Linked DNA regions of Limnospira fusiformis SAG 85.79. The protein of the gene in region 1 binds, or shares a complex with, the protein of each later gene. Links are inferred from orthologs where the notes say so. Each region holds a gene or a part of one and is shown in the gene's direction. Other genes may lie near its edges.

Evidence for each region.
Region 2: the proteins of tsaD (region 1) and HFV01_RS23475 are in contact, whole or in part, in a crystal structure (PDB 6N9A), measured with the Thermotoga maritima proteins. The link is inferred for Limnospira fusiformis SAG 85.79 from one-to-one orthologs. Residues at the interface, in WP_004082750.1 of Thermotoga maritima: Cys10, Asp11, Arg49, His50, Leu82, Gly84, Gly135, Gly136, Glu154, Thr155, Leu156, Asp157, Asp158, Ser159, Glu162, Asp165, Lys166, Arg169, Leu170, Tyr175, Lys213, Thr214, Leu217, Tyr218, Gln221, Arg222, Asn324; in WP_004082108.1 of Thermotoga maritima: Leu37, Gly38, Lys46, Lys57, Val59, Lys60, Ser61, Thr63, Phe64, Thr65, Leu66, Met67, Val69, Pro71, Tyr82, Arg83, Leu84, Asp86, Asp88, Phe89, Asp93, Ile128, Asp130, Glu131, Arg134.

Annotation. Positions count from the first base shown.
Region 1 is NZ_CP051185.1:2,588,275-2,596,574, reverse strand. What follows is about bases 3,004-5,954. They hold tsaD (tRNA (adenosine(37)-N6)-threonylcarbamoyltransferase complex transferase subunit TsaD), read left to right. Parts: upstream 3,004-3,931; coding sequence 3,932-4,978; downstream 4,979-5,954. Other genes in these bases: miaB (tRNA (N6-isopentenyl adenosine(37)-C2)-methylthiotransferase MiaB), read right to left, coding at 5,633-5,954; HFV01_RS12270 (hypothetical protein), read right to left, coding at 5,082-5,636; HFV01_RS12280 (photosystem I PsaF protein (subunit III)), read right to left, coding at 3,275-3,763; psaJ (photosystem I reaction center subunit IX), read right to left, coding at 3,049-3,174; HFV01_RS30535 (hypothetical protein), read left to right, coding at 3,004-3,017. Outside these bases: HFV01_RS12295 (cation:proton antiporter), read right to left, coding at 328-1,713; HFV01_RS12290 (carbon-nitrogen hydrolase family protein), read right to left, coding at 2,063-2,872; more of HFV01_RS30535, read left to right, coding at 2,895-3,003; more of miaB, read right to left, coding at 5,955-6,991; HFV01_RS12260 (hypothetical protein), read left to right, coding at 7,076-7,264; HFV01_RS12255 (CPBP family intramembrane glutamic endopeptidase), read right to left, coding at 7,286-8,300.
Region 2 is NZ_CP051185.1:5,007,439-5,013,003, reverse strand. The notes cover bases 1-2,891. They hold HFV01_RS23475 (bifunctional alanine racemase/tRNA (adenosine(37)-N6)-threonylcarbamoyltransferase complex ATPase subunit type 1 TsaE), read left to right. Parts: upstream 1-1,153; coding sequence 1,154-1,630; downstream 1,631-2,891. Other genes in these bases: HFV01_RS23470 (FAD-dependent oxidoreductase), read right to left, coding at 1,627-2,799; HFV01_RS23480 (DUF1622 domain-containing protein), read left to right, coding at 732-1,103; HFV01_RS31165 (hypothetical protein), read left to right, coding at 268-396. Also shown: HFV01_RS23465 (hypothetical protein), read left to right, coding at 3,392-3,595; HFV01_RS23460 (hypothetical protein), read left to right, coding at 3,856-4,701; HFV01_RS23455 (response regulator), read left to right, coding at 4,855-5,565. UniProt on the Escherichia coli protein: Required for the formation of a threonylcarbamoyl group on adenosine at position 37 (t(6)A37) in tRNAs that read codons beginning with adenine.

The DNA of each region.
Region 1 (8,300 bases):
AAAAAAATCCGGCTGTGTTATGGGATGGTCAGGGATGTGACCCAATCAACCAAGGGGTTGAAGTCCTCACCGGGTAGTTATTTCGCCCATTTCAGCTCTATTTCATACCCGAAGGTCTCGCACCATACTTGGTATTATACCGTATTGCCGTCAAATGTTAACCTAATTTGAGATTAAATCATGCTCCCTCACCCAAAGACAGCGAGGTGGGGGTGGGGTGTGGCGGGAACTTTTGCCCCCATACACCCCATGGTAGGATCATGCCACAATCTTGGCCATTGAACCCCCACCTGTTTCTATCGTGGCTGAGTGGGTCGCTATTTTAGTTCAAGCAGTAGTTTCCGGTTCCGTAGCCGTCGGTTCATCATCACGGAACACCACCCGCAACAAAGGCGGAGCCACAAAAGTAGTCAGAATCACCATCAAGATAATTGCGACATCCAGAGAAGGCGACAAAGCGCCACTGTCAGAGCCTACGGCTGCAAATACCAAACCGACCTCGCCCCGGGGAATCATACCGACCCCGATCGCCAATCGGTTGATATTCTCCACGCCAAAGACGCTAAACCCAGAGATAACTTTTCCGAAAATTGCCACAACAATCAGAAAAGAAGCAATCACGAGTCCCTGGCGGTTGTCAGGAACAGCAGGATTAAGAACCTCTAAATTAGTTTTCGCCCCAACGGTAACAAAAAATATCGGTACCAGCACATCAGAAATCGGTCTAGTAAGTTCTTCGAGTTCCTTTCCTGGGTCAGTTTCATCCAAGACTAACCCCGCAGCAAAAGCACCCAAAATCGCCTCTAAACCAATAGCGGCAGCGATATAGGACAGCAACAGCGCCAGAATAAAAGCCGGAATCACAATCCGACCACGGGTTTTGAACTGTTGAGCCAGAGTCACAAAAGTATCATTAAAGAACCTTCCCAATAAAATTGCACCCACCAGAAACACAGTGGCACTGATAATCAGGAAGATAATGTTAGTAACATCGATTTCTCCGGTTTTGGCTAAACTAGCCACCACCGCTAGGACAATAATTCCGAGGATGTCATCCATGACCGCCGCGCCGAGAATAATTTGACCTTCCTTAGAAGACAAGCGGCCAATTTCAGCTAACACACGGGAGGTAATCCCGATACTGGTAGCAGTCAAAGCGGCACCAGCGAAAATTGCAGCCACAGGCGGAACATTAAAGATGAGAATTAAGCCAATGGTTCCGGCGAAAAATGGAGCCACGACCCCCACAATTGCCACCACTAGGGATTGAACCCCTACTTCCAGCAGTTCACGAATATTGGATTCTAAGCCAATTTCAAATAGTAGGACGATCACACCAATTTCAGCGAGAACTGAGATCACCTCACTTTGAGCCTCAAAGGTGGCTCCAGCAGCACTGATATCTAACCCTGCTGTCGATGACAGTATTTGCATGATCACGGAGTCAGAAGCGCCGACACCACCTTCAGGAAATACGACTAAGTGCAGTGCTGAAATACCAATGACTACCCCGCCGACTAATTCTCCTAAAACTGGGGGAAATCCTAACCAGTTGAAGAACTCGCCACCAACTTTACTGGCTGTATAAATGGCAATTAGGCTGAGTAGTACCGCCAATAACACCATATTCCCATCAGCCTCGGGAGCTTCGCTAATTCCCTCGATGGTGTTTGCCAACAGTGGCACGGGATCAACTCCTAAAGATGAAAACATGGAAAATGGGGAGATTATCCCCAAAACTGATAGAACCATCCATTTTGTGAAAACTCGTTCCTGTCTACTGTAGCGAAAAGTGGGTTCGCATAGAGTTATAAAAAGGATAAATCAACTTTTGTATTAGTTATACATAGGTTACGAGTCTCAAATTATTTCCCAATCACCCAGTCTCATGGAGTGCGTCAGAACCCGCCTCGCCAATCAATACAGCCTGTTCAGAAATCATCTGATCACCTCTCAAAGTCCCTCTCCCTCTCTGGGATCCAGATTTAGGGTGAGGGCAATGTATTAAGCGACTGGTGAACAATCAATAATCGGCAACTGACGCACCTTAGTGGCTGATGTGCTAAAATACCCGATGTTTCAGGGATGGCATTTGGCGACGGACCTGTTGGAGGCGGGTGGGTTCAATATCAGCTAAGGCGACTCCTGGCTGATCTCCCCCATCAGCTAGTATCATTCCCCAAGGATCAATAATCATGGCGTGACCGTGGGTGTGGCGGCGGCCATAGTGACAACCAGTTTGGGCGGGAGCAATCACATAACAAGTATTTTCGATCGCTCTAGCTTTTAGCAAAACTTCCCAGTGGTCTTTCCCGGTATAGGCGGTAAAGGCGGCGGGAACAAATAACACCTCGGCTCCCTGTTTAGATAAATGCCGATACAATTCTGGAAACCGCACGTCATAACATACAGATAAACCCAACTGACCCAATTCTGGGGAATTATAAACAGGTGGGAAATCGGTCCCAGCTTTCACTGTGGCGGACTCGCAGTAAGTATTTCCATCAGGTACATTGACATCAAAAAGATGCACTTTTTCATATCGTGCTAACTCCTGACCTGTGGGGTCTACTAACAAGGCGGTATTGCAGACTTTACCTTCTCCTTTGGGAACGGGAAACCCTCCACCCAAAAGGGTTACCTGAAAACGTTGGGCGGTAGTTTTCAAAAATTTTTCGGTTTCTTCGGCAATTTCTGAACCCTGCATAAGTTTATCTTCTTCCTCACCCATAAACGAGAAGTTTTCGGGTAAGCCAATTAATTCAGCGCCTTGACGAATAGCTAGTTCAATTAAATCGCGAGCTTCTGACAAATTTTTCTGCAAATCAGGCAGACTGGTCATTTGGATCGCGGCAGCAGTGTAGGATTTCATCGATACGGAATCAGAAAAATAAGTGATTTTTATTATGGTCAATAATCCCACTAGGGAGCAGGTAGACCAGGACAATATTATAGGGGCAATTTATCATCACCCCTATAAATATCAATCTCTTGTTAATGATGCGATCGCCACTTAGGGCAACCTGCCCATTTTTCCGGTTCTAATCCCTAGAGGGGATGAAACAGAAGGTCGGGGAAAAACCGATTAAATTCGATCAGAATACCAGCAGTAATTAACAGCCAAACCGCTGCCAAAACTGGCACAGTAGACAAATATTTCAAAAAGTCCTGCATGAATTGAGTCTCCTAATTGATATGCCAAACATTCGATACAATTTGGGAAAAATTCCCTTAAACTAAACCGCCAAAGGCTTGAGCTACATCCGCGAATCTCTTAGCGAGGAGAAACGGTGATTTCATTATCCTTAGCAAACATTTCCCCGGTGGTCATTTCTTTGAGAGCAGCCAGAGGCCAGAGAAATCCACCCAGCATCAATTGCACAGCTTTGGGAACTTCGATAATGATTTCCTTTTCGGTGGGCTTTTTATCTTTCTGAGCATACTGGAGGTAAGAACGACCTACCCAACCAATCCATCCGGCGATATACAGGAATAGAACACTGGGGATTAAGAAATCGCCAGCGTGGGACAGGCTACCATCTGTAATCAGGTGAGGTAGGCCATCTTCGCCACAGAGTTCTTGGGAATAGCGCTCGAACCGAGCTTTAGCTTGGTCTGGGTTAGCACTGCGGGCGATAGAAGTTTGGGCCCGTTGCTGAAATGCAGCCGAATCGGAGCAGGGAGTTAGGTTATAAGCCTCGGCGGCTGCGCTACCACCGAACCAAAGACCGAGAGCGAGAACTAGAGCCAACAATCGTCGCATAGATTTGTTTCCTTTTGTTACAAAACAATAAGTTTTTTGTACAATCCCAACGGATTAAGGGCTTAGGAGCCATCTTACTTTGAATTCAGACTCTTGACACCCATTTAATCTCTTTCTGGGGATAAGCTACTAGATGTAACTCAATCTTATGATTAAATTTATCAGCCAATGGCAACAGTTTTAGCAATTGAAACAAGTTGTGACGAAACAGGGGTAGCAATTGTAAAGAATCGTAAAGTTTGCAGTAATGTGGTGGCTTCTCAAATCCCTATTCATCGCCCCTATGGGGGGGTAGTGCCAGAGGTGGCCTCCCGGCAACATTTGGAAATGGTCAACCCCCTAATTACCGAAGCACTAAGTTCAGCTAATCAGGACTGGACTGATATTGATGCGATCGCTACTACCTGCGCTCCGGGGTTAGTGGGAGCGCTATTAGTGGGAATCACAGCGGCGAAAAGTTTAGCGATGGTTCACCAGAAGCCATTTTTAGGAGTCCATCACCTAGAAGGTCACATTTATGCGTCCTACCTCAGTGAACCGGATTTAAAACCACCATTTCTCTGTTTATTAGTTTCTGGGGGCCACACCAGTTTAATTCGGGTCATCGGTTGTGGTCAGTATGAAACTTTGGGTCAAACCCGCGATGATGCGGCGGGAGAAGCCTTTGATAAGGTGGCTCGTTTACTCAACCTCGGTTATCCAGGCGGCCCGGTTATCGATCGCCTTGCAGCCAGTGGGAACCCCCAAGCCTTCCCTCTCCCAGAGGGTCGCATTTCCCTACCTGGGGGCGGCTATCATCCCTATGATTCCAGCTTTAGCGGCCTGAAAACGGCTGTCTTACGTTTGGTGGATAAATTCAACCAAAAAGGGGTCGAACTGCCCGTGGCAGACCTGGCAGCCAGCTTTCAGGATACAGTTGCCAGGGGGTTAACCAAACGAGCGATCGCCTGCGCCCTCAATTACCAATTGGATACTATTACGGTTGGGGGGGGAGTTGCTGCTAACAGTCGCCTCCGTCATTTGTTACAGGAAGCGGCTAAGGAAAACCATTTAAGGGTTTTGTTCCCTCCGATGAAATTCTGCACTGATAATGCGGCGATGATCGCCTGTGCGGCGGCGGATCACCTGGAACATGATCACACCTCCCCTCTGACTTTGGGGGCTTATTCTCGTATGGCGATCGCTGATGTGATGAACCTCTATGAGGCTATCTGAAACAATCAGGAAGTCAACAAAATTAGCACAAATGTCGGGGTGGGTTCCTAAATATCCACCACCGACAATATCAATCAACCCGTCCTCACCCAGGAGGGCTTAATCATAAGACATTCTGAGTGGCGATCGGTTGTACAAAACGATGGTTAGCCCGCACAAAACAATTACTCGCGGCCCCTTGTTCATCAGTACGTTCAACATACATCCAGGGTTGGTTTTCGTTATCATAAACAATACCAAATCCGGCCGGACCCAGATTAATCTCAAAATCCTGTCCTTGTTTGATCGTGCCAACTACTGGCCAGTTTTTGATATTCATAGTCACCTGACCCTGGTTAGCCAGAAGTTGGTTATAGCTGCTGAGATTATTAGCCATGCGACAGTTTAAACCGTTGGGGTCTCTGTCTGTCACTTCCCAGGTGGTATGAGTTGAACGGGTATAATCGCCATTATCTCTGGGTCTCGGTAAATTCATACCCCCCTGACCCGGTTGCGCCAGAGAAGGGGGATTTTGAGTTACTGTAGGCATAGGACCGGCTGGGGCGACCTGAATGGCATTATTTTGGGCTTGAGGGTTTTTCTGACAAGCGATCGCACTTACCCAAACCATCCCCAGCAGAGAGACAAAACCGATTGTTTTAAAAATTTTAGTATTCATAGGGTCACATATAACTCAATAGGTTCTCCGGTGAGGCTAAATGCCCGCACCTCTATAATCTTCACTTTCACCAGTTCACCTGAGAGTTCCGCCAAATTCCCTTTAAAAAACGTCAGACGATTACCACGGGTACGTCCCATCACCTGGCTGGGGTCTTTGGGGTTTGTGCCTTCGACTAATACCTCCTCAATGCGATCGCGGTATCTTTGGGATCTTTCCATAGCCTTCACATTCACCAGTCGGTTTAACCGTTGTAGGCGATCGGCTTTCACCTCCTCAGAAAGCTGATTTTCCCACAACGCCGCCCCAGTTCCCGGACGGGGGGAATAAGCCGCCGTGTTCAACAGGTCAAAACCAATATCATCAACCAGTTTTAGGGTATTCTCAAACTGCGCCTCTGTTTCTCCCGGAAACCCGACGATCGCATCAGCACTAATTGACGCATCGGGAATATACTCGCGAATAGTATTAATAATCCGACGATATTTTTCATGGGTGTATCCCCGCGCCATGGCCTTTAGCACATCATTATCCCCCGACTGAAACGGGATATGGAAATGTTCGCACACCTTGGGAAGTTCCGCACAGGCGCGAATTAACCTTTCTGTGAAATAGCGAGGATGACTGGTAGCGAAACGGATACGCTCAATACCGGGTATATCATGCACATAATAGAGCAGGTCTGTCAAAGTGTGTTGGTGACGACCGTCTGGGGTAGAACCGGGGAGGTCACGACCATAGGCATCAATATTTTGTCCCAGCAGTGTAACTTCTTTATAACCCGCCCTGGCTAATTCTTCCATTTCCGCCCGGATAGCTTCCGGGGTGCGGGACTGTTCGGTTCCTCGGACGTTGGGAACTACGCAATAGGTACAGCGTTCGTTGCAACCATAAATTACATTCACCCAGGCGGTGATATTGCTATCTCGGCGAGGTTTGGTGATGTCTTCCACAATATTAATCGGTTCAGTCGCGACCACCTGGGAACCCTCAAATACTTGCTCTAATAGGTCTTGGAGACGGTTGGCGTGTTGGGGTCCCATGACCAAATCCAGTTCGGGAACCCGACGCAGGAGTGCTTCTCCTTCCTGTTGGGCGACGCATCCCGCTACAATTAGGGTCAGGTTCGGATTTTCCTGTTTCCGTTTCGCTTGTCTCCCCAGGTAGGAGTAGACTTTCTGTTCGGCGTTATCGCGAATGGTACAGGTGTTGTAAAGGACGATATCAGCTTGGTTTGGGTCTTCAACGAAGGTTAACCCCATTTCGTCTAAAATGCCTGCCATACGTTCGGAGTCGGCTTTGTTCATTTGACATCCGAAAGTGGTGATATGGTAATGGCGGGGTTTTGTGGTCATGGTTTGATATTAGGGATAACTTATCGATAATGGTCTATCAGTTGAATGACTATTATAATTGAATGGTTGGGTTTGTGATTTTTTATGTCTAGGCGAATTCAGGTTTTGATGGTTGGTGCGATCGCTTTGCTGTCCTTGGGGGTGGCGACTTGGTACACTCATTTGGAGTTATCCCTACTCACGGGTTTATTATTGGCGATCGCTTCTAAGGGTATGCGGCGGCGAGGCTATCCGACCAGGGATTATTCCTCGGAAGATTCCCCAGATCTTTGACTTCTGGGGCTTTATTATAGACTAATTAGCGCCACTTCCTAAGATATACAAACTTATTAAGGTGCCGCTATTCCATAAACTGTGTAATAACATAGGAGCCCAGAGATTACGCGATCGTGTATAGACAAATCCCAGGACAATTCCTAACACGAATAAAGGCAAAATTTCCGAGACATTCAAATGAGCCACAGCAAACAGCAACCCACTGGCTATAATTGCACCCCACAGGGAAAAATAGCGGGTAAGGGACGGTAACAGAAACCCCCTAAATAACACCTCCTCAAACCAAGGTGCTGCTATAGAAGCGGTAAAGAAAAATATCCCTAAAGCTACCGGATCTCGATTTTCTAAAGCTATGGGTAATATCGGATTACTTCCCCCTTGACCATCCCATAATCTTTGATTGACTAAGGAAGTTAAAATCACTAAGGGTAAAGCTACACAATAGCCACCGAAACCCCATAATAACCAACTATCCCATAATTTGAACCTAAACCAACCTTCCGGGAGAGGGAAAAATGATTTGATAGACAGATATAAAACCCCCAAGCCACCACCCACTAAAATCATATAAGTTATGAGGATATAAAAGGCTTGCAGTCTCACATCTCCCGCCGCCGGTCTTAAACCGAGGAGTTGGAAAATCAATGGGATTAATAACTGTCCAACTAGGAAAAAACCTAAAACAAACACTTGCACAATCGTTTCCGCAGTCCAAGGAACAGACCATTCAACATCAGCATTACGGTTGATAATTGCCTGTTCACGTTTCAGGAACCATTGCACTGCTAAAATGATGGATAGGATAATTCCCGACACCAACCCAAAGCCAGGAATAGCGGAAACAATGGCTAATTTATAGACGGCATTTTCTGACGTTTTCTGCTGTTGATTATTTAGTTGTTGTAAGACATCTTCACGGTTTTGTAAAGTGTAGAGTTGGGCTAAAGTTTGAAAACTGAACCAACCCTCTAAATTTGCCTGTAAAATATCTTCGGCATCAGCTACTATATCTGGTGGTTCTGTCCAGAGTCCT
Region 2 (5,565 bases), 2.4 Mb from region 1 along the record:
CCCCTAATAGGCTTGCGCTTACACTTTCACTACTGACTTTCTCGACCAGATTATCAGAGCCTAAAAGGGGTTAAAACGTTCCGTTTATATGGGCATTCCATCTTTAGACTTGTCCTTTCCACCGGGGTACTTAAAAAGGTCTGTGTAGGTAGTATAGAAAGACTCCTACTTTTCCCCTTACTCTTTTGAGCGCAGCGTGTCAACCTGTTTCGCTACTTTATAATGACGATGGTTCAAGTCGGAACATTCAGGTTTCCTTAGTCATGGATGGTTGGCAGTGGTCGGATTATTGGGAATAGGTTTTCCCTCACGCCTTCCGTTCCCCGCTTCAATCCCAGGGTTGTGAATCCTAAAATTGGGGGTGGCTATCGCCGTTACTCTCAACGCAATTGTTAAGGAATCATTAGATTTCTAATTTAGCGTTTTTGACCTTGAGTTCCCTGCCTTGTTTTGTATATTTCTATACCTAACGTTGGGACATATAAACAGTTATGGGATGGTCAGGGTGCGAATCCCTTATATTTCACCAAGGGGTGAAAGTCCCACTGGGAGGTTATTTCAGGCATTGCAGCCTTATTTGACTCCTAAACGTCTCGCACTTCTATATATATAATAACCTGAAACCCGGTGGGTCTGTCTAGTGGTAGCCTTGCCCAAATCGCGATCGCTGATTCTGATCTGGCTGGCACTACTAACATAGCCGGGGTCACTCTACCTAGCATGAAAAGCTTATGGAATGGTTATATACGGCTGAGGCTGGACTCAAACTGCTAGTTGATTTGGCGAAGTTTTTATTAGAGACCATTTCGGTTTTTTGTGTGTTATTTGGCGTGGCGAAAACCGGACAACTGGCGATTCGATTTTCTCAATTTAAATATGATGAGTTTCTGTTTATTGAGTTACGGATTAGGTTTGGGGTGTGGTTGGCATTAGCCCTAGAATTTCAACTGGGGGCTGATATTCTGGCGACTACGGTAGCGCCGACGGAGGAAACTCTAATTAAATTGGGGGTGATTGCTGTGATTAGGACGTTTTTAAACTATTTCCTGAATAAGGAACTTGAGAAGGAGTTTGACTTTAAAAAAAATCATGGAAACAAATAAAGGAGTTTTCTGGGTGGGTGAATTAGTAGAATTGAGCAAGGAGTGAGCCGATGAATGATGCGGTTATATTATCTCTGGCTGATGCGATCGCCACCCAAGCTGTGGGGGTGAAATTGGGGCGATCGCTTGGTGCTAATAGTTTAATTCTGCTAGAGGGTAATCTAGGGACAGGTAAAACTACTTTAGTGCAAGGTATCGCTAAAGGTTTGGGGATTTCCGAATCAGTGGATAGTCCGACTTTTACTTTGATTAATGAGTATACAAGCGGACGGCTTCCTCTGTATCATTTGGATTTATATCGCCTGAATGAGTCGGAAATTGAGGGGTTGAATATTTCATTGTATTGGGAGGGGGTGGAGGTGGAACCGGGTATGGTGGCGGTGGAGTGGTCCGAACGTCTCCCCTATCGTCCGGCTGATTATTTGCAGATTATTTTGAGTCATACTCCCCAAGGCGATCGCCAAATTAAATTGATTCCCATGGGGGAGTTGGTGATAGAATTGGATGGGTTAATTGACCCGGTTTAACCAAGCTGGGTAAAGTGGCTCATAAATTGCCGATCAATATGGTCTTTCCATTGCCAAATTAGGGGATGGGGACCCAGACGAAAACAGCCGCGTGAGGCGATCGCCTGTTGGTCCCCTGTACTAATTAGGATTAAAAATTCTTTCTGCGGTCGATAGGCTTGTAGGGGTTGTTGGTTGGCTTTGCGTCGCAGGTTTTCCGCCAGGGGTTTTCCTTGACGGACCGCGAAAACTCCGGCTTTGGGTCGGGGATGGTTTAACATGGTGGCGATATCTCCAGTCGCGAAAATATCAGGGTGAGAGATAGACTGAAGGTAATCGTTAACTAGGATAAATCCTTGTTCGTCCGTCGCTAGTCCTGCGTCTTTTAACCAGGTGGCGGCGCTGGCTTGTGTCACCCAAAACAGGCGATCGCATTTTAGGGTTAATCCTGATTGACAATGAATAGTATGGGGGGATTTTCCTTCGATTTCCGTCACGGTTTCCCCTAGGTGTAGTTTGATACCTCTCTCGCTGAAAAGTTTTTGCAAACGCTGACTAACCTCCCGGTGGTGTTGGGGAATTAGGCGATCGCCTTTTTGAAATAGATGTAACTCTAGGTGATTTTCTGGTAGTGTGCTGTCGAGACCATAAATCTGTTGGAGACGGGAAAATATGGCTAGGCTTAATTCCACTCCCCCCGCGCCGCCGCCAACCACTGCTAATCGCATTTTCTGCGTCCGGTTTTCCCTCACCGTTTCCACAATTTTATCCCAGTGGTTCAGAAATTTAGCAATAGGTTTCACCGGAATGGCCTGTTGTTGGACACCGGGGACCGTGATAGTGTTGGGGGTACTACCTATATCTATGGATAGGATATCGAAGGGGACGGGGGGACGGTTGGCGCACAGGACTTGATTCGTTTGTAGGTCTAAACCAATGGCGCGATCTATCAATAGTCTGGCTTTCGCCAAATTGGCTAAGGCTTGCACATCTATATGACAATCGTTAAACTTATATAGTCCGGCTATATATCCCGGTAGCATCCCCGAATAGGGAGTATGGTACACATCAGAAATTAGGGTGAGGCGTAGTCTGGGAATAGGATTGATGGCTAATTCTTTGAGAGCGATCGCATGGCTGTGACCCCCTCCAATTAGTACCAGGTCCTTAACAGGGGTAACAGAAAACATCGCTTAACTAAGGGAAACTCCGTTGATTTTCATGTTTTATTGATATTAATCCCCAGCAAAACTAGGTTAAATATCAGCGAGTTGGCTGCCCAAATCCATGATTCCGACACCCATAATATTTTACCATAACTCGATAAAAAAAACTTGATTAAATTTTTCTAAAGATAGCGATCGCTATGTGGTTGGGGGAATGTTGGCTAGGTAGACAGTTAAGCACTGATTTTCTACTGTAACCCCCAGGCCATAGCCTCCCAGAGTCATGCGGGGATCAGGGATTTTAACCTGTTGATAGGATAGATTTAGTTTTTCCTTAACTTAATTCCAGGCAATTTGTGTATAATGTTATAACAGTGAGCGATCGCGAATGTACCAGAAATTTTTGGGAATAGGGAAATTGATAGATTGGTGTAATTGAATACAAATCTTGTTAGCATATTTTGAAATCAATTAGCAATTGCGATCGGTAATATGGCGCATCAGAAAATGTAGATAATACTTCACAACTTATTCACAAAGGCTACCTAGACTGGGTAAACAGAGCTTAATAAATCCGCGTTAACCATCAACTTTGATCAACTTGGAGTTTTAAATTATGAGTACCTGTCCTTGCTGTGGTTCACCTATGTTAAGGCATATCAACCATAACCGAATTTATTGGTACTGCCAACACTGCCACGAAGAAATGCCTAACCTGTCTTTTATAGTAAGTCTCCAACGATCTGCAAGTCGGATATCTAGCCCCCTTGTGGCTCTGAGTTTTGAGGAAACTAACCTAGAAATGCCAGTGCTGGCTTAGTTTTTCCGACTAAAAGGCAGTAAAATGCCTAACTTGTATATTTGTATATACGATACCTTTTGGCTAAATCCGGTTTCTATCTACACAAAGGCTGCAATATACCCTCGCAGGGTCATGACCATATCACTCCATGAGCAAAATCATCAACTCCAACTAATCACGAGGGTATTGGCAAATTTTCCAGAAAATTGATTAAGTGGCGATCGCTAAGGTAAATTGAGCGATAGCTACTATGCAGCAGCCTTGATGGAAACTCCAATATGTCCACGGAACGATCGCAGTCTTCTGAACCCAAGCGACCATTACCCTATTCACCACCGCCTAGGTCTCAACGTCACCCTTGGCGGGATTTGGCGATCGCATTATTACGGAAAATCATTAAAATTTTGGAAGGCACCATTGACCAATTGGAAGCCGACCCTCAAATTCCCCGTCGTCGCCGTGGTTATGTTTGGTGGTGGGGTGCAATTTTATTAGTCATATTTGGTGTAGGACTGCTGCTGTTCTCGAAGTCTGGACCGGAAACCGCTACCAATTATCAGAGAGTTGAGGACATCCCACCAGTGACCACAACCGAGACACCGCCACAGGTCCCCGTCACTGCGGAAACTATTTCCGAACCGAAAACCGAACCCAAAGCCGAACCAGAAACCCCAGAAGTTCCTGAAGGCGAACCCCCGAACCCGGAAACCGAAATAGAGCCGGGTCGTTTACCTCCAGAACTAATTACCCCGAAGGCGGCGGAACCTGTGGGTTTGATTGCTTCTACTTTGACTGTGGAACCTTCTTTAACCAACTCAATTCGCGATCGCCTTGCTAAACTAACTACAGCCTATGGCGAGGATTTTATTGGGTCAGTTAAAGCGAATTTTGCCGGGAGTTTATTAGAAGTTGAGGTTAGCGATCGATGGTATCAGCTAGAATCTAAATATCAAAGTCGTTTGGCTAATCAATTATTTAAGCAAGTGCGATCGCTCGATTTTACTCGTCTGGAAATCCGAGATCGCGATCGTCAGCTTTTAGCTCGTAATGCCGTCATTGGATCTGATATGATTATATTTACTCCCTTGAAACCTGGCGTTATGGAACTTTCCGACCCTCAATAACCGGGAAAAAATCATGCCAATGACATCTTGTAGCCATAATTTGGGGTTCATCGAATCATCGAGGGTAGCCACCTCAAAACTAACTGGGATGATGAGTAATCAATCAGAGTTGATCATCCATACTGTGATTTCACCCCTTTGTAATCTGAACCTATGTTAATCAAATTATTAAAGCAGAGAACCTCTAACCTATTTGAGCAAGTCCCTCTCAAACAGATAATTATTGTTCCTTTTGTGCTTCAGCTATTCGCCACAGTGGGAGTCACAGGATATCTATCTTGGCGCAACGGTCAGCAGGCGGTTATGGATATAGCTAACCAACTGAGTGAGCAAGCAACTAATCGCGTCAAAAGTAATCTAGCCAAATTGTTACAACGTCCCCATCTTTTATCTGAAATTCTGATTAAAGATACTATTCAAGGAGATATTAGCTTTGATGATATTGAAAGATCCGAAAAATTCTTATGGAGAATTATACAACTTTTTGAGAATGTCTATGCTGTCTATATTGGCAATGAACAAGGGCAATTTATTTATGTGAGTCGGGAATCTGATGGTTCTTTTCGAGCCAAAAGTGTCGAAGAATCACCGAATCGCTTATATTATATGATCACACCAGAAGGCGCGCGAGGTGATTTTTATAATCAAACTATCTATGACCCGCGAATCCGACCTTGGTACACTAAAACTCTCGCCTTAAATGCACCAAATTGGAGTCCAATTTATGCCTTTCCCAATGGTAAATTAGGGATTACTGCATCCCATCCACTTTCTGACAGTCAAGGTCAATTGATCGGCGTGATTGGGGTGGATTTTGTGCTAACTTTAATTAATGATTTTTTGGGAGGTTTGGAAGTTAGCCCA